3 regions of the Caballeronia sp. LZ029 genome follow, and region 1 is predicted to be linked to each of the others. Evidence: predicted binding sites of a transcription regulator. Region 1 holds the regulator's gene; each other region holds the start of a gene.
What was found. Region 1 encodes LexA, which represses DNA repair genes until DNA is damaged. Its sites were predicted from a motif close to ACTGTATNNNNATACAGT; they were not measured.

Region 1 (9,677 bases):
CTCGAAGATGAATACACGGTGCCCATCGAGGAAACGCTCGCCGCGCTGGCCGATCTCGTGAAGGCGGGCAAGATCCGCCATGTGGGCGTGTCCAACGAAACGCCGTGGGGCGTCGCGCAATTCCTGCGCGCGGCCGAGAAAGCGGGTTTGCCGAAGATCGTCAGCATTCAGAATCCGTACAGTCTCGTGAACCGCACGTATGAGCTCGGCCTGTCCGAATTCACGCATAAGGAAGGCGTCGGGCTGCTCGCGTATTCGCCGCTCGCGTTCGGCTGGCTGTCGGGCAAGTACGAGGGCGGGGCGCGTCCGGTCGGCGCGCGCATCACGCTGTTCGAGCGCTTTCAGCGCTACAGCAAGCCGCAGGCGCTCGCCGCGATCACGTCCTACGTCGAGCTGGCGAAGCGCCACGGACTCACGCCGACGCAACTCGCGCTCGCGTTCGTCAACACGCGGCCATTTACGACGAGCACGCTGATCGGCGCGACATCGATGCCGCAACTGAAGGAGAACATCGAGAGCGTGAACGTCGAACTGTCGGAGGAAATTCTGGCCCAAATCGAAGCGCTGCACGAACGACAGCCGAATCCGGCGCCCTGAAATTCCCTGTCCGGTCATGCATTTGTCGAAGAATCGGATGCGCTGGCCGCGAATGTGTCAGCATTGACGTTCGCATGGCAGGCGCTTAGTGCCCGCATCCTTTTCGTAATACCGCCGTGGGCCGAAGCGCCCGACGCTTTTACCCACGGCGCACCCCTCGCAACGTTCGCGGTGCGGTGCCGGCTACAAGGCACTACACTTGCTCGATGGTCCTGGTTGCCCGCTGCGGCGCCTTTCGCCACAGCGCGCTCTTCGCAAAGGAGTCGTCGCTCATGTCTCAAGGAACACCGCAGGCCAAAGATCTCGATCGCCTCACGATCGACACCATCCGCACCCTCTCGATGGACGCCGTGCAGAAGGCCAATTCCGGCCATCCCGGCACGCCGATGGCGCTCGCGCCCGTCGCGTTCCATCTCTGGCAGAACCATCTTCGTTACGATCCCGACGCGCCGCTCTGGCCCAATCGCGACCGCTTCGTGCTGTCGGTCGGTCATGCGTCGATGCTGCTTTACTCGCTGCTGCATCTGGCGGGCGTGAAGGAGTTCGACCAGAACGGCAAGCCGACCGGCAAGCCCGCGGTGTCGCTCGACGACATCGAGCATTTCCGCCAGCTCGACAGCAAGACGCCCGGCCACCCGGAATACCGCATGACGACCGGCGTCGAGACGACGACCGGCCCGCTCGGTCAGGGTCTGGGCAACAGCGTCGGCATGGCGATGGCCGCGCGCTGGAAGGAAGCCCACTTCAACAAGGGCAAGGACGCGATCTTCGATTACCGCGTCTACGCGCTGTGCGGCGACGGCGACATGATGGAAGGCGTATCGCACGAAGCCGCGTCGCTCGCGGGGCATCTGAAGCTCTCGAATCTCATCTGGATCTACGACAGCAACCGCATCACCATCGAAGGTCATACGGATCTCGCCTATAGCGATGACGTCGAGGCGCGCTTTCACGGCTATAACTGGCACACGCTGCATGTCGACGACGCCAACGACGCGCAGGCGCTCGAAGACGCCATCAACAAGGCGAAGTCGCACACGGACAAGCCGACGCTGATCGTCGTGAAGAGCATCATCGGCTGGGGCGCGCCGAACAAGCAGGACACGTCGAGCGCGCACGGCGAAGCGCTCGGCGAGGAAGAGGTGAAGCTCGCGAAGAAGTTCTACGGCTGGCCCGAGGACAAGCAGTTCTACGTGCCGGACGGCGTGATGCAGCATTTCGCCGACGGCATGGGCGCGCGCGGCAAGAAGCTGCATGCCGAATGGAAGCAGCGCTTCGACGCCTACGAGAAGGCCAATCCGGAACTCGCGAAAGAAGCGTGGCAGATGCTCGAATCGAAGCTTCCCGACAACTGGGACGCCGACATTCCGACGTTCGAAGCCGACGCAAAAGGCATCGCGACGCGCGATTCATCGGGCAAGGTGCTGAACGCCATCGCACCGCGCCTTCCCTGGCTGATCGGCGGCGCGGCGGATCTCTCGCCGTCGACCAAGACGAATCTCAAGTTCGAAGGCGCGGGCAGTTTCGAGCACGACAGCTATGGCGGACGCAACCTGCACTTCGGCATCCGCGAGCACGGCATGGGCGCGGTCTGCAACGGCCTCGCGTTGTCCGGGTTGCGCCCGTATGGATCGACGTTCCTGATCTTCAGCGACTACATGAAGCCGCCGATTCGCCTCTCCGCGATCATGGAAGTGCCGGTGATCTACGTGTTCACGCACGATTCGATCGGCGTCGGCGAAGATGGTCCGACGCACCAGCCGATCGAGCAGCTCGCTTCGCTGCGCGGCGTGCCGGGTCTGTGCACGCTGCGTCCCGCCGATGCCAACGAAGTGGCCGAAGTGTGGCGCGTCGCGCTGACGCATTCGAAGGAGCCTTCGTGCATCGTGCTTACGCGTCAGGCGCTGCCGACCTTCGATCGCAAGAAGTACGCATCGGCCGATGGCGTGAAGCGCGGCGCCTACGTGCTCGCCGATGCCGATGGCGGTAAGAAGCCCGAAGTGCTTCTGCTCGCGACGGGCAGCGAAGTCTCGTTGTGCGTCGAAGCCTACGAGAAGCTGAAGGGCGAAGGCATCGCGGCGCGCGTCGTGTCGATGCCGTCGTGGGACATCTTCGAGAAGCAGGATCAGGCGTACAAGGACTCGGTGCTGCCGCCGGACGTGAATGCGCGCGTCTGCGTCGAGCAGGCCGCGACGCTCGGCTGGGATCGCTATGTCGGCCGCCTGGGATCGCAGATCGTGATGCACACGTTCGGCGCATCGGCGCCCTTGAAAGCGCTGAAGACGAAATTCGGCTTCACGCCGGAAGCGGTCTACGACGCCGCGAAGAAGCAGATCGAACGCGTGAAATCCAACGGCAAGGAGTGAATCATCATGCAGATCGGCATCGTGGGACTGGGGCGCATGGGCGGCAACATCGGGCGGCGGCTGATGCGCGCCGGGCATACGTGCGTCGCGTACGATCACAATCCGCAAGCGACCGAAGCGCTCGCGAGCGAAGGCGCGACGGGCGCGAAGGATCTCGGCGATCTCGTCGCGAAGCTGAGTGCGCCGCGCGTCGTCTGGCTGATGCTGCCCGCGGGAAAGATCACCGAAGACACGCTCGACGATCTGCACAAGATCCTCGGCGCGGATGACGTGATCATCGACGGCGGCAACAGCTTCTACAAGGACGATATCCGCCGCGCCGCGCAGTTGCGCGAGAAGGGCATCCATTACGTCGATGTGGGCACGTCGGGCGGCATCTGGGGACTGGAGCGCGGCTACTGCATGATGATCGGCGGCGACGACGCGATCGTGCGGCGGATCGATCCGATTCTCGCGACGCTCGCGCCCGGACGCGGCGACATTCCGCAGACGCCCGGCCGCGAAGGACGCGATGCGCGCGTCGAGAATGGCTATATGCACTGCGGGCCGGTCGGCTCGGGGCACTTCGTGAAGATGGTGCACAACGGCATCGAGTATGGCCTGATGCAGGCGTATGCCGAGGGCTTTCACATTCTCAGGCACAAGGAGTCGAAGGATCTCGCTGAAGGCGAACGCTACACGCTCGATCTCGCGGATATCGCCGAAGTCTGGCGGCGCGGCAGCGTGGTGTCGTCGTGGCTGCTCGATCTCACCGCGGGCGCGCTCGCCAGCGACGGAACGCTCGAACGTTTCTCGACGGAAGTCGCGGACAGCGGCGAAGGGCGCTGGACCATCGAGGCGGCGATCGAGGAAGCGGTGCCTGCGCAGGTGTTGTCGGCGGCGCTTTATACGCGCTTCCGCTCGCGCGATGCCGAATCGTTCCCCGAGCGCATGCTTTCCGCGATGCGCTTCGGCTTCGGCGGCCATCACGAGTTTCCCGTGAAGTAGCGTTTTTTCTTCGACGATGTGAGCACGGCGATGGACTTCAGCGGTCCATCGCCGTTTTTCATTTCATCATGCGTCGCCGGAACAGCCACGCGCACAGGAAAAACGGCACGACCGCATAGGCGGTAAGCACCAGCACATGGAGCGCGGCGCCGTCGAACGGGCGGCCGAGCATCGCCGGACGGATCAGCTCGACCGCATGGAAGAGCGGCAGAACCTGCGTGACGTGCCGGGCGATCGCGGGCAGTTGCGCGATCGGAAAGAACACGCCGGAGAGCAGCAGCATCGGCGTAAGCGCGAGCGTCTGATAGAACATGAAGAAATCGTAGCTCGGCGCGAGCGCGGTGATGACCATCGCCGTGCTGGCGAACGCGAGTCCCGTCAGCACGATGACGGGCAGCGCGATCAGCATCGACGGAAAACTGGCATAGCCGAGCGCGCCCGCGACGATCATGATCGCGACGCCCGACAGCACCGACTTGCTCGCGGACCATACGATCTCGCCGAGCACGATGTCGCCGAGCGTGAGCGGCGTATGCATGATCGCTTCCCATGTGCGCTGCACGTGCATGCGCGAGAAGCCCGAGTACATCGCCTCGAAACTCGCGGACATCATCACGCTCGATGCCGCCGTGCCCGCCGCGAGAAACGCGATATACGACACGCCGTCGACATGCCCGACCATCAGCCCGAGACCCAGCCCCAGACCGAAGAGATAGATCATCGGGTCGGCGAGATTGCCGATCATCGAGGCGATCGCGAGCTTCTTCCAGACGAGATAGTTGCGCCGCCACACCGACATCCAGTGCGTTGCGTTGGCGGGCAGCGCGCTGGATAGCGGCGTGAAATTCTCCGCGTGCTTCGACTGGCGTTTTCGTCCGATGCGGGATTGTTCGAGCGTATCCATTGATTCAGTCCACCATCTCACGTCCCGTGAGACGCAGGAAAACATCTTCGAGATTCGCCGGACGATGCAGATAGCGCACGTCCGCGCGGCCTTTCACGCGCGCATGCACGGGCTGCGGATCGTCGACATAGCAAAAGAGCGTTTCGCCGCTCACTTCCATGCGCGAGACGAACGGCTCGAGCTCCGCCGCGAGCGCCTGCGGATCGGGCCCGTAGATCTCGATCACATCCGAGCCGATCACCGATTCGATGAGATCGCGCGGCCGTCCCTCGGCAATCTTGCGGCCTTCCTCGATCACACAGAGACGATCACACAGACGTTCGGCTTCTTCCATGAAATGCGTCGTCAGAAGGATGGTCTTGCCGCGCGCGAGAAGCGAACGCAGGCGCTCCCAGATCATATGCCGCGCTTGCGGATCGAGTCCGGTGGTGGGTTCGTCCATCACGAGGACATCGGGATCGTTGACGAGCGCGCGCGCGAGCGTGAGACGCCGCTTCATGCCGCCCGACAGTTCGCCGACGCGCGCATCGGCCTTGCTCTCCAGGCGCGCGAACTCCAGCAGCGAAGGCACGAGCGCATCCATGCGCGCGCCGGTGAGACCGAAGTAGCGGCCGAACACAGTCAGGTTTTCGCGCACTGTGAAATCGGGATCGAGATTGTCGAATTGCGGCACGACGCCCACGCGTTCGCGCGCGAAACGGGCGCGCGCGGGCACCGGCTCGCCGACTAGACGGATCGCACCGCTATCGGGCGAGGTGATGCCGAGCAGCATCTTGAGCGTCGTCGTCTTGCCCGCGCCGTTCGGGCCGAGCAGTCCGAAGCATTCGCCGGGTCGCACATCGAACGACAGACCATCGACCACGGTGCGCTCACCGTAGTGCTTCCTTACTTCGCTGAACTCGATGGCGGGCGCGCCGCTTTCATCGGACTCGCGTGATGTTTGATCAGTCATGCATTCGTGACGCAGGAAAAATCGCGTAGGGGAAATCCAGCGGGCTAGTGTAATCCATTGCACCAAGGCGATGCCTGGCGTGCAACCGCGTGCGGCGAGCGCGTGTCAAACCTGTGCGACGGGCGCCGAACCGGTTCCGGCCGAAAGTGCCAGAGGCTTGTCCGTCGGCGTGTTCGGAGTTCTGGCACGGTGCGAGCTAGCATGTTCGCGTCGGTAAGCGTTTTCCAGCGTTGTCACCCAAAGGGCGACGCACGATGATGAAGCAACGCCGCGGGTAAATGTTGGCCAGGGAGGTCATGATGGAAAGCTACCGAAAAATCCTGCTCTGCTATGACGGCTCCAGAGAAGGTCGCAAGGCATTGCGGCAAGGCGCGAATCTCGCGCTGGATCTGAATGCCGAAACGCACGTCCTCGCGGTGGTGGACATGCGCTCGAGCATCGCGCAGAGCGCCGGACTGCTAACCGATATGGCCTGCGGACGCTTCGAAGAGGCCGCGCGCGACATTCTGCAGGAAGGTGTCGAATGGCTGCGCGAACGCGGTCTTCAGGCGCAGGGACACTTCGCGTTCGGGCATCCGATCGACGAGATCGCCGCGCTTGCCGAAAGCCTTCAGGTCGATCTCGTCGTGGTCGGGCATCGCTGCCGCAACGGTCTCGCGCGCTGGTGGATGGGCGCGGGCAACACGCCCTTGCTCGACCGCGTGAAGTGCAGCATTCTCGTGGCCGTGTGTCAGGCGGGTGAATCGGCGGAGGCGGAAGACGAAGCGGCCTACGCGGCCAAGCCTGTCAAGGCCGAAGCCGGCGCCTGAAAGCCGGCGCCTGATCGTCAGCCGTTGAGATCGACCGCGACGAGCTTCCATGACACGAGGCCGTAGCGGTGAAAGATCGCCGAGTAACGCGCATCGCCGGCGCCGTGCTGATACGTGACGACGAACGTGTTCAGGCTTCGATAACCGGCGGTGGTCTGCGGCGGTTCCTTGGGCGCCTGCTGCGCGGCCGTGACGCCCGAGGCCGGCGCGTTCGACGGCGTTGCCGGTGAACCGTTTCCGGCCTGCGGCGGTTGCTCGCCCGGATCGCCGCGCGGCGGAATGCCGTTGAGAATCGCCGCGACGCCGTCCGGTGTCGCATATGAATCGACGAGAGGACCGACGAGCGCCGCGCCGATCATCGCCCCGATGATTGCGAGCGGATTGCCGCTCTTTTGAATATCGACGCGGCGCGTGAGCAGCGCGCCGACCTGTTCCTTGAGGCTCGCGCGCAGCGCGGGAAAATCCACGTACTGGTTGACGGTCTGCGCGTCGCGCGCATCGGCCGCGCGTTTCACTCGATTCAGCGCGATATAAGGTGACGCGTAAATAAAAGCGAGCGCCGCGACGAGAATCAGGACGACGAACGCGGTAGCGACAGAGCGGGTAGTGCGGGACATGCGACGACGAAGCCTCTTTGCAAAACGTGAATCCGGGATTGACCACGCCGGCGCGCGATAAATCCCGTGAATTCACGTTCCGCCCCGATTCAAGCGAGGATGCCGCCGGCGAGCCCCGCGTCTTCCTCCGCGATGCACCGGTCGATCATGCGCGACACTTCGTCGATCTTGCCCACCAGAATCACGCGCGATTGCCCGCGATACACGCGCACCGGCGCGCGCTGTTCCGGCTCCGCGTGCACCGTGCTGCTCAACGACACGCGTGCGAAAGCAGGCTGGCGGGACGGCAGCGCGGGCATGTCGTCGAAGAGGTCGGGGGCGGTTTCGGCGTGCGGCGTGCCGCATGCGATCAGCGTGCGCAGATGGCGCAGGCGGCCAAATTGACGGAAGGGCAGCAGACGGGCAAAACGTTCCATGATGACTCTCCAGACGATAGGACGCACCGCGGCGCACCGCGCACGGCGGCCGTCATGCTTGTTGTGTTTGAGCCGCCTCGACTGAGCGTTAAAGCGGTTGGTGAGGCTATCTTGCGATGTCAATGGGACATTTCTTGTCCCATTCTTATCTCTTTCTGAACGTGAGCGAACGATTTGCCCGCGGTTTTCGCCTCCCGCCCTTGCCGGGCGGAGACTTCAGAACTCGCCAGAACGAATCAGGCCAACCGCGATGCCTTCCAGCGCGAAATCGCCGCTGCCGGAGCGCACGAAAATGTTCTCGTAGTCCGGATTCTCGGCGATCAGCTCGACCCCGTCCGGACGGCGTTTCCAGCGTTTGACCGTGACGTCGTCGCCCAGACGCGCGACGACGATCTGCCCGTCCTTCGCCTCGGTGCGCTTCTGCACGGCGAGCAGGTCGCCGTCGAGAATGCCGGCGTCGCGCATCGACAGGCCGCGCACTTTCAGCAGATAGTCCGGCTTGCTGGAGAAGAGCGCGGGATCGCAAGCGTAATGCTGCGAGATGTGTTCCTGCGCGAGGATCGGGCTACCTGCCGCGACGCGCCCGACGAGCGGCAGCGACAGTTGCATGATGCTCTGATGCGGCAGCGTGAACTGATGCGGCAGTTCTTCCGAGCGATCGATGCGCGAGGCGTCGCCGAGCAGCCGGATGCCGCGCGACGAGCCCGCCGCCAGTTCGATCACGCCCTTGCGCGCCAGCGCCCGCAAGTGCTCCTCGGCCGAATTCGCCGAGCTGAAGCCGAGTTCCGCCGCGATCTCGGCGCGCGTCGGCGGAAAGCCCGTGCGGTCGATCGCGCGCTGGATCAGTTCGAAGACCTGCTGCTGGCGCGCGGTAAGTTTTGATGTCTTGGTCACAGGCTCTGGCCCCTGGGTGCACTGTATGGATGGACAGTTAGCTGTATTTTTATACAGTATTTTGCGCTTTTCAAGCTTTACTTTAAGTTCGCCCGCCCGCCGCAGCCGAGGAGGCGGTTCGCCGCCGCCGTCGCTTCTTCCGTCCAGGAATATGCTTCTTAGCAGTTTTACGTATAAAAAAGTGAATAACGATTATTTCTAATCATATAGACGCCTCGATAGACTGATTCCGTCAATTCGATAAGACGGAGAACGGGGAATGCAAAGCATCAAACTGGGATTGGGCAAAGGCGCGCGGCGCGTGCTTGCGGCGGCGGCGCTGACGGCGGCGGGCGTCGGGCTGGCTGCGTCGGCGTTCGCGCAAACGTCGTTTCTGAACGTCTCCTACGACCCGACCCGCGAGCTGTATCAGGACTTCAATCAGGCGTTCGCGAAGAAGTGGAAGGCCGACACGGGCGAAACGGTCACCTTCAAGCAGTCGCACGGCGGCTCGGGCGGACAGGCGCGCGCGGTGCTCGACGGTCTGCAGGCCGATGTCGTGACGCTCGCGCTCGCCTACGACATCGATGCGCTCGCGTCCAAAGGACTCGTCAACGCGGACTGGCAGAAGCGTCTGCCGGACAACGCGTCGCCGTACACATCGACGATCGTGTTTCTCGTGCGCAAGGGCAATCCGAAGCACATCAAGGACTGGGACGATCTGGCCAAGCCCGGCGTGTCGATCGTCACGCCGAATCCGAAGACTTCGGGGGGCGCGCGCTGGAACTATCTCGCGGCGTGGGCGTATGCGCAGCACAAGCCGGGCGGCAACGACCAGACCGCCAAGGACTTCGTGACGAAGCTCTACAAGAACGCCGGCGTGCTCGATTCCGGCGCGCGCGGCGCCACGACGAGCTTTGTGCAGCGCGGCCAGGGCGATGTGCTGATCGCATGGGAGAACGAGGCGTTCCTCTCGGTGAAAGAGTTCGGCACGGACAAGTTCGAGATCGTGGTGCCGTCGGTGAGCATTCTCGCGGAGCCGCCGGTCGCGGTGGTCGACAAGGTCGTTGACAAGCACGGTACGCGCAAGCTCGCCGATGCCTATCTCAAGTATCTGTACAGCGACGAAGGACAGCAGATCGCTGCGCGCAATTTT
Region 2 (9,677 bases), on a different contig from region 1:
GCGCGATGCCGATGCTCGGCATCACCTGCAACGGATGATTCCCGACGAGCAGGCCTTGTTTCATCGCTTCGAGGATGCGCTCGGCCATCTTCTCGGCATCGGTCGGCGCGTGCAGGTTTTCCAGCATCACGACGAACTCGTCGCCGCCTAGGCGCGCCACCGTATCGCCGCCGCGCACGCATTCCTGCAGGCGCCGCGCGAACGCTTTGAGCACTTCGTCGCCGACCGTATGGCCGAGCGAATCGTTGATGGTCTTGAAGCCGTCGATGTCCATGAAGAGAATCGCGAAGCGGCTGCCGCTATGTTTCGCGTGCCTGATCGCGCGATCGACGCGCTCGTTCATGGTGCGGCGGTTCGGCAGGTCGGTGAGCGTGTCGAAGGTCGCCATGCGCACGATCTGGCCATTCAGTCGCGACACCGAGCCGGCGAGCAGCGCCGTGCGCGCGTCGAAGCGCGACAGCACGAGCGTGATGATCAGAATCGCCAGCGTGAACAGCACGATGGTCGTCGCAAGCCAGTTCGCATCGACGTCGTTGGCCGCGCCGCAGATCGAGCCCGGCAGGAACTCCGCCGCCGCATTGCCCGTGTAGTGCATGCCGGTGATCGCGATGCCCATCACCAGCGCCGCGCCCGCGCGCTTCCCCAGCACGTTCGTCTGGTTCGCGTCCGAGAGCGTGTGCGCGATCCACAGCGCCGCGCCCGATGCGATCACCGCGATTGCGATCGATGCGGCGAACAGGCGCGGGTCGTACACGATCGCCGGCTGCATGCGCATCGCGGCATCGCCGGTGTAGTGCATCGCCGCGATGCCCGCGCCCATCAGCAGGCTGCTCGCGATGAGGCGTCGCGCCGTCAGCCGTCTGCTCGTGATGACGAAGAGCGCGAAGAACGACACGAGCACCGCGATGCCGAGCGACCCGGCCGTGATCTTGAAGTCGTAGCCGAGCGGAATCGGCAGTTCGAAGGCGAGCACGCCGATGAAATGCATCGACCAGATGCCGATGCCCATCGACGCCGCCCCGCCCGCGAGCCAGATGTGCCGGACGCGCGATTGCGCGAGCGAGGCGATCCGGCCCGAGATGTCGAGCGCGGTATAAGAGGCGAGCGTCGCGACTACGAGCGATGTCGCGACCAGCCAGAGGTTGTATGTGCCGTGCATAGTTGCGAATAGCCCGAAGACTCGATTGCGTGAGCGTCTTATCGGCTTACGTCCGACGATCTTTAGCCCCGGACGGGAAATATTCGCAATGCGCTTTCCGCACGCGTCAAAGCTGCGAATCGAGCAGCGCGGCGACGCGCTCCAGCAGCTTTTCGGTGAGCGGACGGCGGCGCCAGTCGTCGAGCGTGATACGTTTCGCGCGGCCGACGTCTTCATCGAAAATCACTGTCTGCTGGCGCGCGAAATCGCGATCGTAGATATTGAGGTTGGCCTCGTCGTTGAGCTTGAACGAACGGCTGTCGAAGTTGGTCGAGCCGACCGACACGAGATATTCATCGACGACGATGAGCTTGCAGTGGAACATCGTCGGCTGATATTCGTACATTTCGACGCCCGCCGCGAGCAGGTCGCCCCAGCACGCACGCGACGCCTCGCGCACTGTGTGCGTGTCGATGCGCTTGCCCGGCGTGATGATGCGCACGCGCACGCCGCGCTTCGCCGCCTCGACGATCGCGTTGATGGTCAGCTTGTCCGGCACGAAGTACGCGCTCGACAAGTGGATGGAGCGCGTGGCGGCGGTGATCGCCATGAGATACATCAACTGCATGTCGTCGCTGCCGCCCGAGGGCGAGCTGCTGAACATATGGGCGCAGCCTTCGCCCACGGCTTCGATGTGCGGAAAGTAGGTCGGCCCGTGCAGCACGTTGCCCGTCACCTTGATCCAGTTGTCCATGAAGACCGCCTGCATCTGCCCGACCGTGGGGCCTTCGACGCGAAAATGCGTGTCGCGCCAGTGCTTCTCGTCCTGCGCGTGCCCGGTCCATTCCTCCGCGATGCCCACGCCGCCCGTGAATCCGATGTGCCCGTCGATCACGAGCAGCTTGCGGTGAGTCCGGTCGTTCATGCGCCCGAGCCCCGTCCAGTGCGGCTTGTGATACTGGATGACCTCCGCGCCCGCGTCGCGCAGCATCTTCAGATAGCGCTTGTCCATTTTCGACGAACCGACCCAGTCGAGCAGCACGTGCACCGCGATGCCCGCGCGCGCCTTGTCGGACAGCGCTCGCGCGAAGTCCTCGCCGATCGCGCCCGACCAGTAGATGAAGGTCTCGAAGGTGATGGTTTCGCGCGCCCCGCGGATGCCTTCGAGCATCGACGGGAAGATCGCGTCGCCGTTCACGAGCACCTCGAAGCGGTTGCCGCCGATGACGGGCGGCCCGAGCAGCAGGCCCATCGAACGGATGAATTGCGGATCGTCGCTCGTGTAGAGCCGTTCGATCTTGTGCTCGATCTTTTTCTCGCCGCTCGTCAGATTCGCGATCACCAGCACGACGACGAGCGTCACTACAACGGTCAGGATAATCAGGGCAATCGTCGGCATGCGTGGGCCTCGCAAAGCGAACATTCGTCCGGAATCATAGTGCAAGCAGGTTCCGGACCGCGCATGTTTCGACTTCGCTGCGCTTCGATCAACTCTTCGCCGGCATCCAGCCCTGTTCCTGGCCGAGCTTGGCGATCTGCTTGGCGATGGTGTCGCCGAGACGCTTCTCGTCGGACGACACGCCCGCGTGCTTCGTCTCCGACACGGCATGCAGCCCGCCCGACACCGCCAGCGAACTCGCGACATGCCCCGCCGCCGCGCCGACGCCCGCCATTTCCGCGACGCCGGGCGCGTGGCCGCTGTCGGCTTTCGCGTCGAACTGTTCGAGCAGTTGCGGCGCGCCATGCGCCGGCTTGAAGACGAGCTGCACGGTCGCGCCGACCTTGCTTTCGCCCGCGCCCAGGCCGATCACCATGCGGCGGCGGCGATTGCCCGCGTCGATCGTGTTGATGCTGCCTTCGACGACCAGCACGTTCTGGTCTTGCGGCGGCGGCACGTCGGCGCGGATCGCGCGCAGACCCATCGACTGGAGCTTCGCGACGATCTCGTTCGCGACTTCCTCGCGCGCCGCGACGGCGTCCTGCGCCTGCTTCTGCGCCTGCGAGTCACCGGACATCGCGGAGCCGATCTTCGAGATCAGGCCGTGGTTGTCGAGCTTGACCTCGCTCGCATCGCTCGCGAAGGTGTAGACGTAGATGTTGTCGGGACGCACGGCGGGCGCGGCCGCGACGGTCTGCACATATTGGCCGCCGTACTGGTTGTATTGGCCCGATGCCTGCGCGGGATTGCTCGCGCAGCCGGCGAGCAGCGCCGTGCCGACGACCAAGCCTGCCAGCGCCGCGCCGCGCGCTTTCTTGAAGACCGCGTTGAGCGACGAGAATTTGATCGAGCTGGACATGTTGCGCCTCCGTGCCGGCCGCGCCGGCGATTAATGTGTGGATTCGTGGATGCGTGACACGGCTCTCGGTTCTCGCTGCTGCTTTCGTTCTCGATCACGCAGACGCAACTATGGGCGATGGCCGCGACGGAGGCTATCGAGCATTTATGTCGCGGGGTTTCACGCGCTGCTGACGCCCGTGGGACAAGGCTTACGCGGATTCTGGAACCCAGCGGATCGATCGGATTGACGCTCACTATCCAGGCGTGTTGTGACCGGCTTCGTTGCGCCTCGATTCGAACCAGCGGCCGAAGCTGCCTTCGAATTTCATGCTGCCCTGATGGCTCAGACTGGAACGCGTAATCCTCGGACAGATAGAAGCCCGTGCATGATCAGACTTTCGAAGTTGTTGAACCCCACATAGATAGGCTTCGGCTTGACATGCGCGTTCATGACGCTTACCGGGAGAAGATCGATTACGCGCAGTATAGTTTTTTTATTCTGCTATCCTAACTAGAAAGCTCCTAAGTGCAGTTTATATCTTCAATGATGCGCACGGTTGCTGCAAACCGCGCCGCTTATGGTTACCATCCTCGGAACCCGTCGCGCAGGCGCGTCGACGCAATCCGCAAACTCGTTCGAAGGAGCACAGATGGATCTCAAGATCGCCAACAGGCTCGCGCTGGTATCCGGATCGACCAAAGGCATCGGTCATGCGATCGCCGTGGCGCTGGCGCGCGAAGGCGCGCGCGTGATCGTCAACGGCCGTTCGCAGGCCTCCGTCGATGCCGCGCTCGCGAAGCTGCGCGAACTCGTGCCGAACGCGCAGGCCGAAGGCTTCGCCGGCGACGTCTCGGACGCCGCGCAGGTCGCGGAACTCGTGAAGCGCTTTCCGCAGGTCGATATTCTCGTCAACAACATGGGCATCTTCGATCCGAAACCGTTCGAGGAAATCGCCGACGAGGAATGGCTGCGCTTCTTCAACGCCAACGTGATGTCGGGCGTGCGGCTCGCGCGCGCGTATCTGCCGAAGATGAAGGAGCAGAACTGGGGCCGCGTCGTGTTCATCAGCAGCGAAAGCGGCATCCAGATTCCCGTCGAGATGATTCACTACGGCATGACGAAATCGGCGCAAATTTCGATCGCGCGCGGCCTCGCGGAAACCTGCGAGGGCACGGGCGTCACGGTCAATTCGGTGCTGCCGGGGCCGACGAGTTCCGAAGGCGTCACCGATTTCGTCGAAAAGCTCTCGGGCGGCAAGAGCTTTCACGACTTCGAGACGCAGTTCTTCGAGGAAGCGCGTCCGACGTCGATTCTCAAGCGCTTCATCACGCCCGAGGAAATCGCGAACATGGTGGCGTATGTGTGCTCGGAACTGTCATCGGCGACGAACGGCGCGGCGTTGCGCGCGGACGGCGGCGTGATTCGCGCGGCGTTCTGAGCTTATCGGCGGCTGAGTTCGCGCGCCTTTTCAAGCGCCTCGACGATGGCCGCGACGGTTCGTTCGCGCGCGGCTTCGTCGTTCTGCCGCAGCGCATACGAAGGGTGATACGTCGCGACGACCCATTTGTCCCGATACGGCACGACGCGCCCGATATGCGCCGATAACGTCGCGCGTCGTCCGAAGAGCGCCGCCAATGCGGTCGCGCCGAGCGTGACGATCACGCGCGCGCCGACCTCGTGCAACTCCTGTTCGAGCCAGTACGAGCACGCTTCGACTTCCTGTTGCGCGGGCGTCTTGTGCAGACGCCGCTTGCCGCGCGGCTCCCACTTGAAATGCTTCACCGCGTTGGTCAGATAGACCTGCTCGCGCGGCATGCCGGCACGCTGCATCGCGTCGTGAAGCAGTTGCCCCGCCGGGCCGACGAACGGCTCGCCCTTCAAATCCTCCTGATCGCCGGGCTGTTCGCCGAGCAGCATGATGCGCGCATCGGACGGACCAGCGCCGCGCACCGCCTGCGTCGCGTTGCGCCACAGATCGCAGCGGCGGCAGGTGTCGAGCGACGTGGGCGCGTCGCGTTCCGGCTGTGCGTCCTGCGCCTGCACCTGCACCGCCCTGCCGCCGAGCGCGCCGACGCTTTGCGCCTGCGCGACGCGTCGTGCGCCGCCGCGCGCATCGCTCACGAGTTTCGGAATGAGCGCGCCTTCCGGCAGCCCTTTCCAGAAACGCACCGGCATATGCTGTTCGAGCGCGGATTCGTTCAGGCGCGCGGGGTTGAAAATACTGCCGTAGTAGGTCATCCAGAGCGCTTCGGCGGCGTCGGGCGTATCGACCGCATGTTCCGATGCCAGCGCGCGGCGGCGTTCCAGTTGCAGACGCTCGCCATCGAACATGGCGGCACCGTCGGGTGTTGCGATCAGCCAGGTCGAGCGTCCCATGCGCGCCGCGAAATGCTCCGCGCCCCAGGCGAGCACGTCGTGCCCGGGCTCGTACCACGCGACATATTCGGGCGCGCCGAGCGACGCCTCGCGCTGCCGGAAGCGCACGTACGCGATCATGTCGTGCTGCGCGCGGCGCACCGCCTTCGCCATCTTGTAGAGGCGCGCGCCGTCTTCATCGGCGGGCGATGCAACCGCGCGGTCGCCCTGCGCCCAACGCCAGAGAACGCGATAGAGAAAGCTCCAGCGATGCGCGTCGCGGAAATGCGCGGCGTCCTTCAAGAGCGACGCGAGCTCACGTGAGACGCGAATTTGCGGCGCGTCCGCCGCGTTTGCCCCGCTTACCGGTTGCGCCGGTTCGCTGAACAGCGCCGGTTCCCCTTGCGGTGTGCGCCAGTCGATCGATTCGGGCGTGAGTCCTCGCGCGAGCACATCGAGGGCAGCGGCGCGCCAGGCGTCGAAATCGTCGTCGATGATGAGGACGTGCATCAGATCAGCGAAAGCTGCACGGGCTCTGTGGCGAGCGCGCGCCGGAGATTGTCAGAGGGCGCCTCGGCGAGCGGCGGCCGGTAATCCGCCGTGACAACGAAAGGCTTCACCTTGTCCATGGCGCAGCGCAACTTCACGAGATCCTGATAGCGCACACGCCGGGCGCGCCGCAACTCGACGATACGCTTAGCGTTACGCATGCCGATGCCCGGCACGCGCGCGATCATGCGCGCGGGCGCGGTGTTCAGATCGACCGGAAAGCGGTCGCGATGCGCAAGCGCCCAACCGAGCTTCGGATCGATATCGAGCGGCAGATTGCCAGCCTCGGCGAGCAGTTCGGCGGCCGCGAACCCATAACCGCGCATCAGAAAGTCGGCCTGATACAGCCGATGCTCGCGCAAAAGCGGCGGCGCTTTCGACGGCACGCCCGACGGGCTGTCGGGAATCGGACTGAACGCCGAGTAATAGACGCGCTTCAACTGATATGAGCCGTACAGCGTTTCCGCGGTGCCGAGGATCGTGCGATCGTCGGTGTCGTCGGCGCCGACGATCATCTGCGTGCTTTGTCCTGCCGGCGCGAAACGCGGCGCACGCGGCTCCGCTTCCGACTCCTCGCGCGCGACGCGGATATTGCCCATCGCCAGCTTGATCGTGCGACCGCTCTTTTCGGGCGCGAGACGCTCGAGGCTGATTTCCGTCGGCAACTCGATATTCACGCTCAGGCGGTCGGCGTAACGTCCCGCTTGCGCGATGAGACCGGGGTCGGCATCGGGAATCGTCTTCAGATGGATATAGCCGCGAAAATGATGCTTCTCGCGCAAAATCTTCGCGACTAGACCGAGCTGCTCCATCGTGTAGTTCGATGAACGAATTACACCGGAACTGAGAAAAAGTCCGTCGATGTAATTGCGGCGATAAAAGTCCAGCGTGAGGCTGACGACTTCGTCCGGTGTGAAGCGCGCGCGCGGCACATTGCTGGAACGGCGGTTGATGCAGTAACGGCAGTCGTAGAGACAAAAGTTCGTCAGCAGAATCTTGAGCAGCGAGACGCAGCGGCCATCCGGCGTGAAGCTGTGGCAGATCCCTGAGCCGGTGCTGGCGCCCAGGCCGTCGATGCCGCGCGACTCGCGTTTCGGCGCGCCGCCGCTCGCGCATGACGCATCGTACTTAGCAGCGTCGGCGAGGATTTCGAGCTTTTCGTAGAGATCCATCTTGAATATGATACTGTATGTATATACAGTATCTCACGAGAGGTAAGGAGTCAAACGCAAATATGCTTGCGCACGCTTCGCGCCTGCCCGCGAGTCATTTTCCCGGAGCCCCTTTATGCGATTCGACTACAAGACGTTCCATATCGATTGCACCGCGCATCACGACCAGGACGGCAGCTACTACGCCCACGCGAAGATCACACATCTGCCGGACGAACACACGGCGCATGTGGAAGTTTTCGAATCCGGCGAACTGGATTCCTTTGCGAGCGAATCGGACGCTATCCACTGCGCGCGGGCGTGGGCCATCGAATGGTGTGACGAGGCGCTCGCTTAGTCATCGCGTGTCTTCCCTCGGCATGGTCTGACGCATCGCCGCCGCATGCGCTTGCGCGCGGCACGGCGATTGCGCTACTCAAACGGTGACGCCGCAGCATTTTGCGAGGCGGCGCACATCGAGACCATCGATCAACGGGAGGACACCATGAAAAACGCGAAGAGAACTCTGCTTGTGTCGGCAATGATGCTGGGCTTGTCGGGCGCAGCGTTCGCGCAGGGCGGCGGTGCCGGTGGCGGTACGGCCGGCGGCAACGGCGCTGGCCAGGGCGGGACCGGCATGAGCACGCCGAACGCAAACGGTGTGACGGGCACGACGTCGGGCGCTTCAGGCGCGAGCACAATGGACTCGTCGCATAGCAACAAGATGCACAAGAACAAGAAGAGCAGTATGGATTCGGGTGCGTCGAGTGGCGGCGCCGGCAAGTCGAACTAAACGTATCGAAGCGTTAATGCTTAAGCGCGCTCGGGCCTCTTCGTGAGCCCGAGCGCGTTTTTCCTTCCACTCGGCGGCACTCCCCACCAAAGTATCCCTACGAGATAGGGATTTCTCCTGCTCCCGCATCGCCGTAACTTAAGCCCTGAGCGCTATCCATTGCGCCGATGCGTCTTCTATCGCCGCGTCGGGCGAAGCATGTTTCGGCGAGTTAGCCATTGCGCTCGATCCCATCCATCGATAAAGCTGCAAGAAGTCCGAGAATCGTGTTTCCCGGCTGCTTGTGCATTCGTTTCAAGGAGCTGGAGCATGAAGGCAAAAGTCAATCCAAAACTCTTCGCGATGATGGCCGCGTGCGCGATCGTCGCCAATGTCGGGACGGCACACGCTCAGGGTATGCCCTCCGACGCGCAGCAACTCGTTCAGACGATGCGTCCGATGTACATGTCGCAAGCCACGCCCGAGCAAGACCAGACCGCCGCAATGCGAGCCGCCCAGACTGATGACGCCGCGTACGGCGGCATGGCCGCGGGCGCGAACGCATCCGCGAGCGGTCGCGCTCAGAGCGGCTGCCGCGACGCGGCCCGCTGCGACATCTTCTTCGGTCAGTAAGCGGACATCGTCCTACCCGACGCGAGTCGTCCACGCGAACGACGCGGTGACCGACTCGCCCGGTTTCAGCACCGCGCCGCCCTTCATCGCGTGGTCGGTATCGAGGTTCACCCAATCCGCCACGTTGCTCACCGGCTCGACGCAGAGCAAATCGGGATGCGACGCCGGCGCGTACACCACCATGTGATCGAACGGCGTCTCGGCGTCGAGCGTGATCGCGCGCCCTTCGTCCGGCCACGCGATCGTCGCCGTGCGCGCCCAGCCGGCGAAGTTGTTGTCGAGATCGAATGCATCGGCGGACATGCCTTCTTTCGACGCCATCGCATCGACGCACGGATGCGCTCCCGCATAGGTCGGCAGCAGATCGGGCGTGCTATGCCACATCGCCGCGACGCGTGCGTGAACGCGTGTGTTTCGCGTCCTTGGATAGTATGGATGATGTCCCATGCCGAAGGGCATCGGCCGATCGGACAGGTTGCGCGCGGAGATCGTGACCGTTAGCGTGTGGGCATCGAGCGCGAATTGCTGCGTCGCTTCATAGGCAAACGGCCAGTGATGCGCCGCTGCGCGCGACGGTTCGTGCAAAAGATGCAGGCACGCGCGCGACTCCGACACCTCGCCCACGCGCCACGGCAAGCGCCATGCGTTGCCGTGAAGCGCATGCGCAAAGGCATTGCCATCGCCGGACAGATCGACGAGCGCATCGTCGAACCGAAAGCGCGCATCGCGAATGCGGTTGCAATACGGCAGCAGCGGAAAGCTCGCCATGCCGAGCGGATCGCGGGCGGCGAGCGCGGCGG
Region 3 (9,677 bases), on a different contig from region 1:
GGACTTCGCGCAGCTCATCGCCAGCGTGCCCTTGAGCGCCGTGGCGGATTACGACTTCACGGTGCGAACCAAGGTCACGGGCCTCGCCGAGAAGACGACGTACTACTACCGTTTCGTCGCGGGCAGCGACGTCAGCGTGACCGGCACGACGCGCACCGCGCCCGCCGCGAACGAAGCGATCCCGCAACTGCGCTTCGCATGGTTCGTGTGCCAGAACTGGAGCGCGAATCACTGGCAGGCGATGTCGCTCCTCGCCGCGGAAACCGATCTCGACTTCGTCGTGCATCTCGGCGATTACATCTACGAGGCGGGCTTTGCCGCGCAACCCGGCACCGTGGAGCCCGCGCATCCGACGATTACGCTGCCGAGCGGCGGCACCTACGCGAATACGCTCGACGACTATCGCACGCTGTATCGCACCTATCGGGGCGACGCGCGCCTGCAGAACGTCCACGCGCGTTTTCCGGTGATCGCGATCTGGGACGATCACGAGTTCTCCGACGACTGCTGGCAGGATCACCAGACCTACACGAACGCAAACCTCCAGCAGACCGCGCGCCGCCGCAATGCGAATCAGGCGTGGGCGGAGTATCTGCCGGTCGACTGGGGCGACGTGTCGTTCGATCTCAACAACGCGGCCTACGACAATATCCGCATCTATCGCGACTTCCACTTCGGCTCGCTGATGCATCTCGTGATGACCGACGAGCGGCTCTATCGCGACGATCACGTCGTCAGCGAAGCGGTCATCGCGCAGGCGCTCGGGCACGATCCGGTCAATGGCAACGATCTCGTCGGCTCGCGCTATTTCGTGCCGCAGCCCGTGCTCGCGCAGTTCGAGGCAGCCGATACGCAGCGGCTCGGACGCGTGCCGTCGATCTTCGGTCCCACTCAGACGCAATGGTGGAAGGACACGCTGAAGGCTTCCACGTCGATATGGAAAGTGTGGGGCAACGAAGTGATGATGAACCGCCTGTGGCTCGATCTCACGTCGATCGCGCCGGTGCCCGACAACGTCGTGTTCGTGCTCGACTGCGATGCGTGGGACGGCTATCCGTCGCACAAGGCGGATCTGATGTCGTTCGTGAAGACGCAGAACATCACGAACCTCGTCGCGATCACGGGCGATCTGCACGCGTTCCAGGCGGGCATCGTGCGCGACGTACCCGATCCCGCGAAAGGCACGCCGGTGATGATCGATCTGATGTCGGCGGGCATCAGCAGCCAGCCCTTCTTCGAAGACGTGAAGACGTATTCGGCGGGCATGCCGCTCGCTTCGCTGATCAGTTCTTCCGCGCTGTTCGACAGCTTCATCCGCCAGAACAATCCGGACATGCTGTACGCGGATCACGATGGCATCGGCTATGCATCCGCGACGGTCACGCCCACGCAGTTCATCGCGATCTTCAACAAGATGAAGTTCCTCAACGCCGACGGCACCGCGCCGCAAAGTCCGCTGCAAAAGCGCACGCGACTGACGATCAATGCGGGTGCGGTATCCGTCGCCGTCGAGGACAACATCTGAATACGCAACGCGCTCCATACATAAGGCATCGATCCATCCATTCCTATCCTTGCTTTTGAGGGGATTTCAACGCCAGTCCGCGCACGTAGACTGCGTGGACATTTCAGAGGTCGTTTGCTGGCAGGCAGTGCAATGAGGCCGATTGAAGTGACCATGTGAAACCCTCAGGAGCACTATCATGACCGGCAATCTCAAAGGCATCATCTTCGTCGCGGCGCTCGCGGGCGCTTCCTATGCCATGGCGAGCGGCTATGGCCCCGCGCCGTACTACTCGCCGATGGACGGCGCGCCCATGTCGCAACAAGGCATGAACATGCAGACCATCGCGCAGGACGCGCAGCAGAGCAACGATGCGAGCGTCGATAAATCGAAGCAGGACACCCCGCTCATGCAAGCGCAGGACTGAATGCGGTTGCATGACTTCGCGTCCTGCCGGTCACGCCGGCGGGACGCGCTCGTGGGTCGAGCCTGTGGCAGGCAGTGCGAATGGGCCCATGAAGTGAATCTTGGAAACCCTCAGGAGCACTACCATGACAGGAAGACTCATCGGCATCGTCCTCGTTGCGGCGCTGATCGCCGGATGCTATGCGCTCGCGCGCGGCCACGGCCCCATGACGTACTACATGGACGACAACGCGCTGTTGTCGCGCTATCTCGCCGATGCGGAAACGCTGGCAAGCGACAGCCAGCCCGCCAGCGCGAGCGTCGCAACCGTGAAGCACGAAAGCCCGCTGCTTCAGTCGCAGGATTGAAGACGCTCAGCGCTCGCCGAGCAGCGTGCGCAACATGCGTTCGGGATTCGCGAGAAACGCGCGCGTCACCTTGAAGTGTTCGGTGTCTTCATAGGCGACGCGCTCGATGCCGTTCGCGGTGAACTGATAGATCCACGCGTCGGGGTAGGCCATGAGGATCGGCGAATGCGTGGCGATGATGAACTGCGAATCGTCGTTGACGAGATCGTGGATGCGCGCGAGCGCGGCAAGCTGGCGCTGCGGCGACAGCGCGGCCTCGGGTTCGTCGAGCAGATAAAGCCCTTGTCCGCCGAAGCGCTCCATCAACAGCGTGAGAAACGACTCGCCGTGCGACTGCTCGTGCAGCGACTTGCCGCCGTATGACGAAATGATCGGCGGGCCGAAGCCGGGTTCGTCGTCGAGCTGTTCGATTTCCGTCGCCACGTTGAAGAAGCTTTCCGCGCGCAGAAAGAAGCCGTCGCGCGGCCGTTTGAATCCCTTCGCGATGCGCAGATATTCATGCAGCGGCGAATGCGACGCGCGCGTGCCGAAGCGAAAGTTCTTCGTGCCGCCCTCGGGATTGAAGCCCATCGAAACGGCGATCGCCTCCAGCAGCGTCGATTTGCCCGAGCCGTTTTCGCCGACGAGAAACGTGACCTTCCGATGCGGCTCCAGCGTATCGAGCGCGCGCACCGCGGGCAGCGAAAACGGATAGGCGTCGAACGAAGGCGCCTTGTCGCGCAGCAGCGTGATGCGGCTGATGAACTGGGTCGAGAGCATCGCCGCGCGTCTAGTGGAAGGCCTGATTCGCGGCGTTTTTCGCGGCATTGGATGCGCCGTCCGCGCCGACTTTCTCGACGGTTTCCTTCGCGCGTCCGATCTCGATCTTCGGCATGAACAGCATCGCGATGACGGTGCCGAGCGCGATCACGAACATCGCCGTGAAGGTCAGATGCAGCGAGTGATGCAGCACGAGACGGATCTCATTGTTGGCCGTAAAGTCGCCGGGCACCGACGAAAGCAGTTGCTTCAACTGATCCGCGTGCACGGCCGGCAGCCCGTCCGTATGGATGAGGCCATAGTTCTGCACCGCGCCGAACACGGCCGCGCCGAGCGTGTTGCCGAGATTGCGCGAGAACAGGTTCGATGCGGTCGCGCTGCCGCGTTCGTGCGGCTGCACGATTTCCTGAATCAGGATGAGACACGACACGCTCGTGATGCCCATGCCGAAGCCCAGCACCGCCGAGCCGACGCCCGCCCAGACCGGGCTCGATTGCGGTCCGAGCAGCACGAACGGCAACGCGCCGAGCGGAATGAACACCGGGCCGATCATCAGGAGACGCCGCAACCCGATGCGGCTGAACGAGCGCGACGTGAAGGTCGCGCCGCTCGGCCAGCCGATCATCATCATCGTGAGCGCGAGGCCCGCTTCCACCGGCGTGCGATGCATCACGCCCTGCACGTACATCGGCAGGAACGTGGTGAGGCCCATCATCGCCATGCCGGCGAGCAGGGTCGCGACGTTGCTCGCCGCGATCGGCCGGTGCGACCACAGGCCGAACGAGATCATCGGATCGGCGGCGCGGCGCTCCTGAACCACGAAGCACACGCTGGCGAGCACCAGCACGGCGATCTCGGTGCCCACGCGTGCATTGCTCGCGTGGCCGGCATCGGTGAGCGTCATCATCAGCGCGGCGACGGCCGTCGTGAAGAAGAACGCGCCCGCGAAGTCGATTGCCGGGCGGCCGTGACGCTTTTCTTCGTGAAGAAACAGGATGAAGAGCAGGGCGGCCAGAATGCCGATCGGCACGTTGATCCAGAAAATCCACGCCCACGAGAACTGGCGGATCAGAAGGCCGCCGACCATCGGGCCGAGCACGGCGGACACGGCCCAGACGCTCGCGAGATAACCCTGCACCTTGCCGCGCTCGCGCGCCGGATAGAGATCGCCGACCACCGTCAGCGCGACCGGCAGGATCGCCCCCGCGCCGACGCCCTGGATCAGCCGGAACACGATCATCGCGGGCATCGACCAGGCGAAGCCCGCGAGCACCGAGCCGATCAGAAAGATCGCGATGCCCGCGAGGATCGCCGGCTTGCGGCCGTACAGGTCCGCGAGCTTGCCGAACACCACCGTGAGCGCCGTCTGCGTGAGCAGGAACGACGAGAACACCCAGCTATAGAGATTGAGGCCGCCGAGCTGCGTCGCGATCTGCGGCATCGCGGTCGAGACGATGGTGGCTTCGATCGCGACCATGGCCATCGAGGCCATGACCGCTGCAATGACGAGGGGACGAACGGTTTTTCTGGTCTGTGACATGCGGTGATGGAATGGCATATCGCGCGCCGCGCGAATCGACAAACGATGCGCGCAAGCGGGCCATGCTCGAAAGATGGAGATGCGGCAGCGACGCTCAGGCTTGCGGAAACCTTGCAGCCGAAGCAATGTCGCCGATGAATAAGCGCCGGATGCAATGTTATCCCGCTACGGGAATCGCTGCTCGACGAAGCGCGCGGCGCGCTCATTCAACGCTAATTCTTCGCGCTTACGCTTCTTTACGTGGACGGGCGGCGCGCTTCCCCGGCACTTAGCGGCCCGCTCCACGTTTCTCGACTCTCCTCAGCCCCTGGCGTCGGCCGTCATCGGACCGACGCCTTTTTTCTTCCACGCGCTCAAGGCGCAACGGTCATGCACATGTCGTCTTTCAGACCGAAATCTCCGGGAATGTCGCCTAAAATCGAACGGACTGTTGAATCGCCCCGTTCCTTTCCGAAGCGGCGGACCCGAATGATCAAATCATTGAAGAATCAACTCGTCGTCGCGCTCGGGCTGCTCGTGAGCGTGATCGGCGTCGTGCAGGGCGTGAGTTCGTATCAGTTGAGCCAGACCGGCATGAGCGCGCTGCTCGACATGCGGCTCGAACAGGTGGCGGCCCGTCTGCGCGAGGGACTCGCCGACAGCCTGCCGAAAAATCCCGCACGCGGCACGCAGGACGAGCGCGACGTGGTCGCCGTCGTCTGGAAGCCCGGCGAGGATGTGCCGTTTCGCACCACCGACCCGTCGCTGCATTTTCCGCGCGACGCGCAGCCGGGCTTTTCCGGCGTCGACGTCAACGACGAGCACTGGCGCATCTTCACGCGCCAGGAACCGACCATGACGATTCAGGTCGCGCAACGTTCGTCCGTGCGCCGCGAGATCACGCAGGAAGCCGCGACGCAAACGCTCTGGCCGATCGCCGTCCTTTTGCCGCTCGTGTGGATCGCGGTCGCGCTCGTCGTGCGGCGCTCGCTGCGGCAGTTGAACGAACTCGGCGCGGAGGTGCAGGCCATCGACATGGGTCATCTGCAACCGCTGCCGACGGTCGGCGTGCCAACTGAGATCGAGCCTTTCATCCATTCGATCAATACGATGATCGAGCGCCTCGCGACATCGATCGAAAAGGAGCGCAAGTTCATCGCCGACGCGGCGCACGAGCTGCGCACGCCGCTCACCGCGCTGCAGCTTCAGGCCGACAATCTCGCGCCGCATATCGTCGCCGGCAATCAGGAGCGCTTTCAGGAACTGCGCAAGGGCATCGCGCGCAGCGGCAAGCTCATCGCGCAACTGTTGCGGCTCGCGCGCGCCGATGCGCCCGTGAACGGCGCGCCGCTTGCACGCGTGGATCTCGCGGAAGTGGTGACCGACGCCGTCGCCGACGTGCTGCCCATTGCCATCGCGCGCGGCATGGACATCGGCGCGGAGGAAATGGTGAATGCGCACGTGCGCGCGGTGGAGACGGACATCGGCATGGCGGTGAAGAATCTCGTGTCGAACGCGGTGCGCTATACGCCGGATGGCGGCACGATCGACCTGCGCATGCGGCGCGACGGCGACATGGTCTGGATCGATGTGGTCGATGACGGCCCGGGCATCGACGAAGCACTGCTGCCGCGCGTGTTCGACCGCTTCTTCCGTGCGAACCCGGACGTGGAGGGCAGCGGGCTCGGCCTGTCCATCGTGAAGGCGATCGCCGCGCGCTACGGCGGCGACGTCACGCTCAGAAACCGCGGCGACGGGCACTCGGGCATCGTCGCTTCGATCGGCTTTCCAGTTGAGGAAGTCAGCGAAAACGCCGCCGTGCCGGCATTGCACACATAAGGATTTGCGCGCGCATTTGCGCCGATTACAATGCATTCGCTGCGTGGCGCGAAGCGATCCTCGTCGATCGGAAAAGAGTCGAAAAGACCGGTCGTGCGTTTCATCTCCTTCGGCCGCATTCCGGGCGCCTGGCGCGCGCCATTCTCGCGACCCGCGAGGTGGAACATGCGAATTCTCCTGATCGAAGACGACGTGCAGATCGGCACGAGCCTCATGCGTGCGCTCAAGGACGCGGACTACGCCGTCGACTGGGTCCGCGACGGCAACGCGGGCCGCGAGGCGCTCGACGCCGCCGAATACACCGTGGTGCTGCTCGATCTCGGCCTGCCGGGCATGACGGGCATCGAGTTGCTGCGGCAGGCGCGCACGGCCGGCAATGCGACGCCGGTGCTGATCCTCACCGCGCGCGACGATGTCGATACCCGCGTTCAGGGCCTCGATCTCGGCGCCGACGACTATCTGCTCAAGCCGTTCAACATGCCCGAACTGCTCGCGCGCATCCGCGCGGTGCTGCGGCGCAAGGCGGGCTACGCGGTTTCGCGCCTCGGCGACGATTCCATCTGCCTCAATCTCGATCAACGCACGCTCACCTGCGGCGAGACTTCGGGCGTGCTCTCCGCACGTGAATTCGCGCTGATGCACGCGTTGCTCGAACGCCCGGGCACGATCTTCTCGCGCGATCAACTGGAAGACCGCCTCTACGGCTGGGGCAAGGAAGTGGAGAGCAACGCGGTCGACGTGCTGATCCATTCGGTGCGCAAGAAATTCGGCGCGGGCGTGATCCGCAACGTGCGGGGCCTCGGCTGGACCGTGATGCTCGGGCAGGCGGGCCGTGAGGAAGCCAAGTAGCGCACATTGCATGGGCGGCGCGGCTCATGGCTGATCGTGATGCCGCCCGAGCGCGCCGCAGAAGTACATGCTGTAGTCGTGATCCTGCGTTTCGACCTGGCGCATGCGGCGTTCGAGATCGGCGAGATCGTTCGACGACGCGAGATAGGCGTCGCGGAGATCGTCCGTCGTGCGCAGGGAGAAGAGATTGTCGATGGACTGCGAAAGACGTTCAAACATGATGTGCTCCCGTCGTTGAGAGAAGGCCGGTAAGAGTGGGGCCGACGCAAAGCAGGTTATGCCCGGCGAATTAGAGAAGAATGAGAGCGCAGCCGAGCGCCTTCTCATGCGCGAATCCGCTCTTCGCATGACGAAGCGTTCGCCAACGCACCGTGCATCGGATCGCACTGCGGGCAGGCACTGCCGCGCCGCACCATCCCGTGCTATCGTGCTTTTATAGGGGTGACGTGCGGGTTTCCATGCGAGACGCCGTGCGTGATTCGCGTTCGTCGATCGTCTCTCGTGAAGGCCGCCATGAACGATGTGTCTCGTATCCTCAGTGCCCGCGACCGCGTCGAGTTGCTCTGCTGGCTCACGTGCGGCAGTCTCGGCGCGTATTACCTGAACGGCGACTGGCCGGCGGCCTCGTTTCACGTGCAGGCCGCGCACAAATGGCTCGACCGGCATCAGCGGCTCGCCGACTGGCTCACGGTCGCGAAGCTCGCCGCCATCGCACGCGAAATCGCCACGCAGCATTGCGCGATGCTCGAAGCGGACTGGGCGCGCGAAGCCGTCGAGGAAATCCTCGACAGTGAAGACCTCAACTATCAATCGGATGTCGTGCGACAGGTGTTCGACGATTGCCGCCGCGCACTGGCGGAAAAGCGCACGCCGGAATGAGCCGGCAATCGCACGCACCGGCAGGCTCTAGCGCGAATTACTGTATGGATGTACAGTAAGCCATTTTTATTGCCTGGCGGCACTGCCTCAGCATGTTCGGTGCGTTCGTTCCTGTCGATTTCGCTTTGAGCGCGTCTCGTCGCGCGGCGACACTCTGATCGCCGCGATGGACACGCCGTCTCCCGCAAACGCACCCGCACCGCGCCGCATCGCGCATCTCGACATGGATGCGTTCTTCGCATCGGTCGAACTCCTGCGCTATCCGGAACTGCGCGGCATGCCGGTCGTGGTCGGCGGCGGCCGCAGCGCCACGCCCGAAACGCTGGCCGACGGCTCGCGCCGCTTCAGGCGTCTGCGCGACTACGCGGGGCGCGGCGTCGTGACCACGTCCACTTACGAGGCGCGCAAGTTCGGCGTCTTTTCCGCGATGGGCATGATGAAGGCCGCGCAACTCGCGCCCGACGCGATCCTCCTGCCGACCGATTTCGAGTCCTATCGCCATTACTCGCGGCTGTTCAAGGCGGCCGTCGCGACATTCACGACGCAGATCGAGAATCGCGGCATCGACGAGATTTATATCGACGTCAGCGATCTCCCCGGTGAGCCGGCCGATATCGGCCAGCGGATGAAGGACGCCGTGCACGACGCGACCGGACTTACGTGCTCGATCTGCATCGCGCCGAACAAGCTGCTCGCGAAGATCGGCTCCGAGCTCGACAAGCCGGACGGCCTCACCATCCTCACGATGGACGACCTGCCGACGCGCATCTGGCCGCTCGCCGCGCGCAAGGTGAACGGCATCGGCCCGAAGGCGAGCGAAAAGCTCGCGGCGCTCGGCATCGTGACCGTGGGCGATATCGCCGCCGCCGATCCCGGATTCCTGCAAACGCACTTCGGCGGCACGTATGCCGCGTGGCTCGCGCGCATCGCGCAAGGCCAGGACGAGCGGCCCGTCGTCGTGAGTTCGACGCCCAAGTCGATGAGCCGCGAAACCACCTTCGAGCGCGACTTTCATCCGAAGCAGGATCGCGCGACGCTCTCGGCGGAGTTCACGGGTCTGTGCACGCGTGTCGCCGAAGATTTGCTGCGCAAGGGCTATGTCGGGCGCACGGTGGGCATCAAGCTGCGCTTCGACGATTTCCGCACCGTGACGCGCGATCTGACCGTGCCTGTCGCAATCGCCGATCCCGTCGAGATTCGCCGGGCCGCGACCGAATGCTTGAAGCGCATCGTGCTCGATCGCCGGATCAGGCTGCTTGGCGTGCGCGTCAGTGCGCTCGCCGGGCGCGATGAAAGCGGGTTTGTCGAGCCGGTGCAGGTCGAATTGCCGTTCGACGCGGGCGGCGACTGAGCAGATCGGCGTGTCGTATCGATTCTGACAAACCCTTATCGCACCGGCGCATAACGAAAGCTCGCATCCTTCGTTGCCGGCTGAATCGCCGCGCGTTAGATTGATAGCTTCCCCGAGGTTATCGATTCGACCGTGACGATTCAGACTGCTCCCGCTTCACTTGCCGCATCCGGCGAAGCCGCCGATCAATCCATCGAGATTCGC

Region 2: the regulator LexA is predicted to act here: its motif matches at 7,506-7,523, upstream of QCE73_RS19985 (putative DNA modification/repair radical SAM protein).
Region 3: the regulator LexA is predicted to act here: its motif matches at 8,162-8,179, upstream of dinB (DNA polymerase IV).

What each region holds. Positions count from the first base shown of each region.
Region 1 covers NZ_JARUXO010000001.1:1,343,087-1,352,763, forward strand. Annotated here, with positions in the region: gene QCE73_RS06440 (NADP(H)-dependent aldo-keto reductase) at 1-597, shown strand, start outside; gene tkt (transketolase) at 870-2,963, shown strand; gene gnd (phosphogluconate dehydrogenase (NAD(+)-dependent, decarboxylating)) at 2,970-3,950, shown strand; gene QCE73_RS06455 (ABC transporter permease) at 4,009-4,854, opposite strand; gene nodI (nodulation factor ABC transporter ATP-binding protein NodI) at 4,859-5,806, opposite strand; gene QCE73_RS06465 (universal stress protein) at 6,106-6,615, shown strand; gene QCE73_RS06470 (DUF2939 domain-containing protein) at 6,633-7,232, opposite strand; gene QCE73_RS06475 (hypothetical protein) at 7,322-7,648, opposite strand; gene lexA (transcriptional repressor LexA) at 7,865-8,542, opposite strand; gene QCE73_RS06485 (sulfate ABC transporter substrate-binding protein) at 8,802-9,677, shown strand, end outside.
Region 2 covers NZ_JARUXO010000003.1:133,372-143,048, reverse strand. Annotated here, with positions in the region: gene QCE73_RS20010 (EAL domain-containing protein) at 1-1,159, opposite strand, end outside; gene cls (cardiolipin synthase) at 1,266-2,537, opposite strand; gene QCE73_RS20000 (DUF4410 domain-containing protein) at 2,626-3,435, opposite strand; gene QCE73_RS19995 (SDR family NAD(P)-dependent oxidoreductase) at 4,067-4,855, shown strand; gene QCE73_RS19990 (UdgX family uracil-DNA binding protein) at 4,858-6,282, opposite strand; gene QCE73_RS19985 (putative DNA modification/repair radical SAM protein) at 6,282-7,493, opposite strand; gene QCE73_RS19980 (hypothetical protein) at 7,609-7,830, shown strand; gene QCE73_RS19975 (hypothetical protein) at 7,900-8,265, shown strand; gene QCE73_RS19970 (hypothetical protein) at 8,575-8,877, shown strand; gene QCE73_RS19965 (aldose 1-epimerase) at 8,890-9,677, opposite strand, start outside.
Region 3 covers NZ_JARUXO010000004.1:131,996-141,672, forward strand. Annotated here, with positions in the region: gene QCE73_RS26580 (alkaline phosphatase D family protein) at 1-1,525, shown strand, start outside; gene QCE73_RS26585 (hypothetical protein) at 1,704-1,931, shown strand; gene QCE73_RS26590 (hypothetical protein) at 2,056-2,277, shown strand; gene QCE73_RS26595 (AAA family ATPase) at 2,284-3,036, opposite strand; gene QCE73_RS26600 (MDR family MFS transporter) at 3,047-4,576, opposite strand; gene QCE73_RS26605 (ATP-binding protein) at 5,045-6,394, shown strand; gene QCE73_RS26610 (response regulator transcription factor) at 6,560-7,243, shown strand; gene QCE73_RS26615 (DUF3563 family protein) at 7,268-7,462, opposite strand; gene QCE73_RS26620 (hypothetical protein) at 7,757-8,122, shown strand; gene dinB (DNA polymerase IV) at 8,289-9,473, shown strand; gene QCE73_RS26630 (TauD/TfdA dioxygenase family protein) at 9,612-9,677, shown strand, end outside.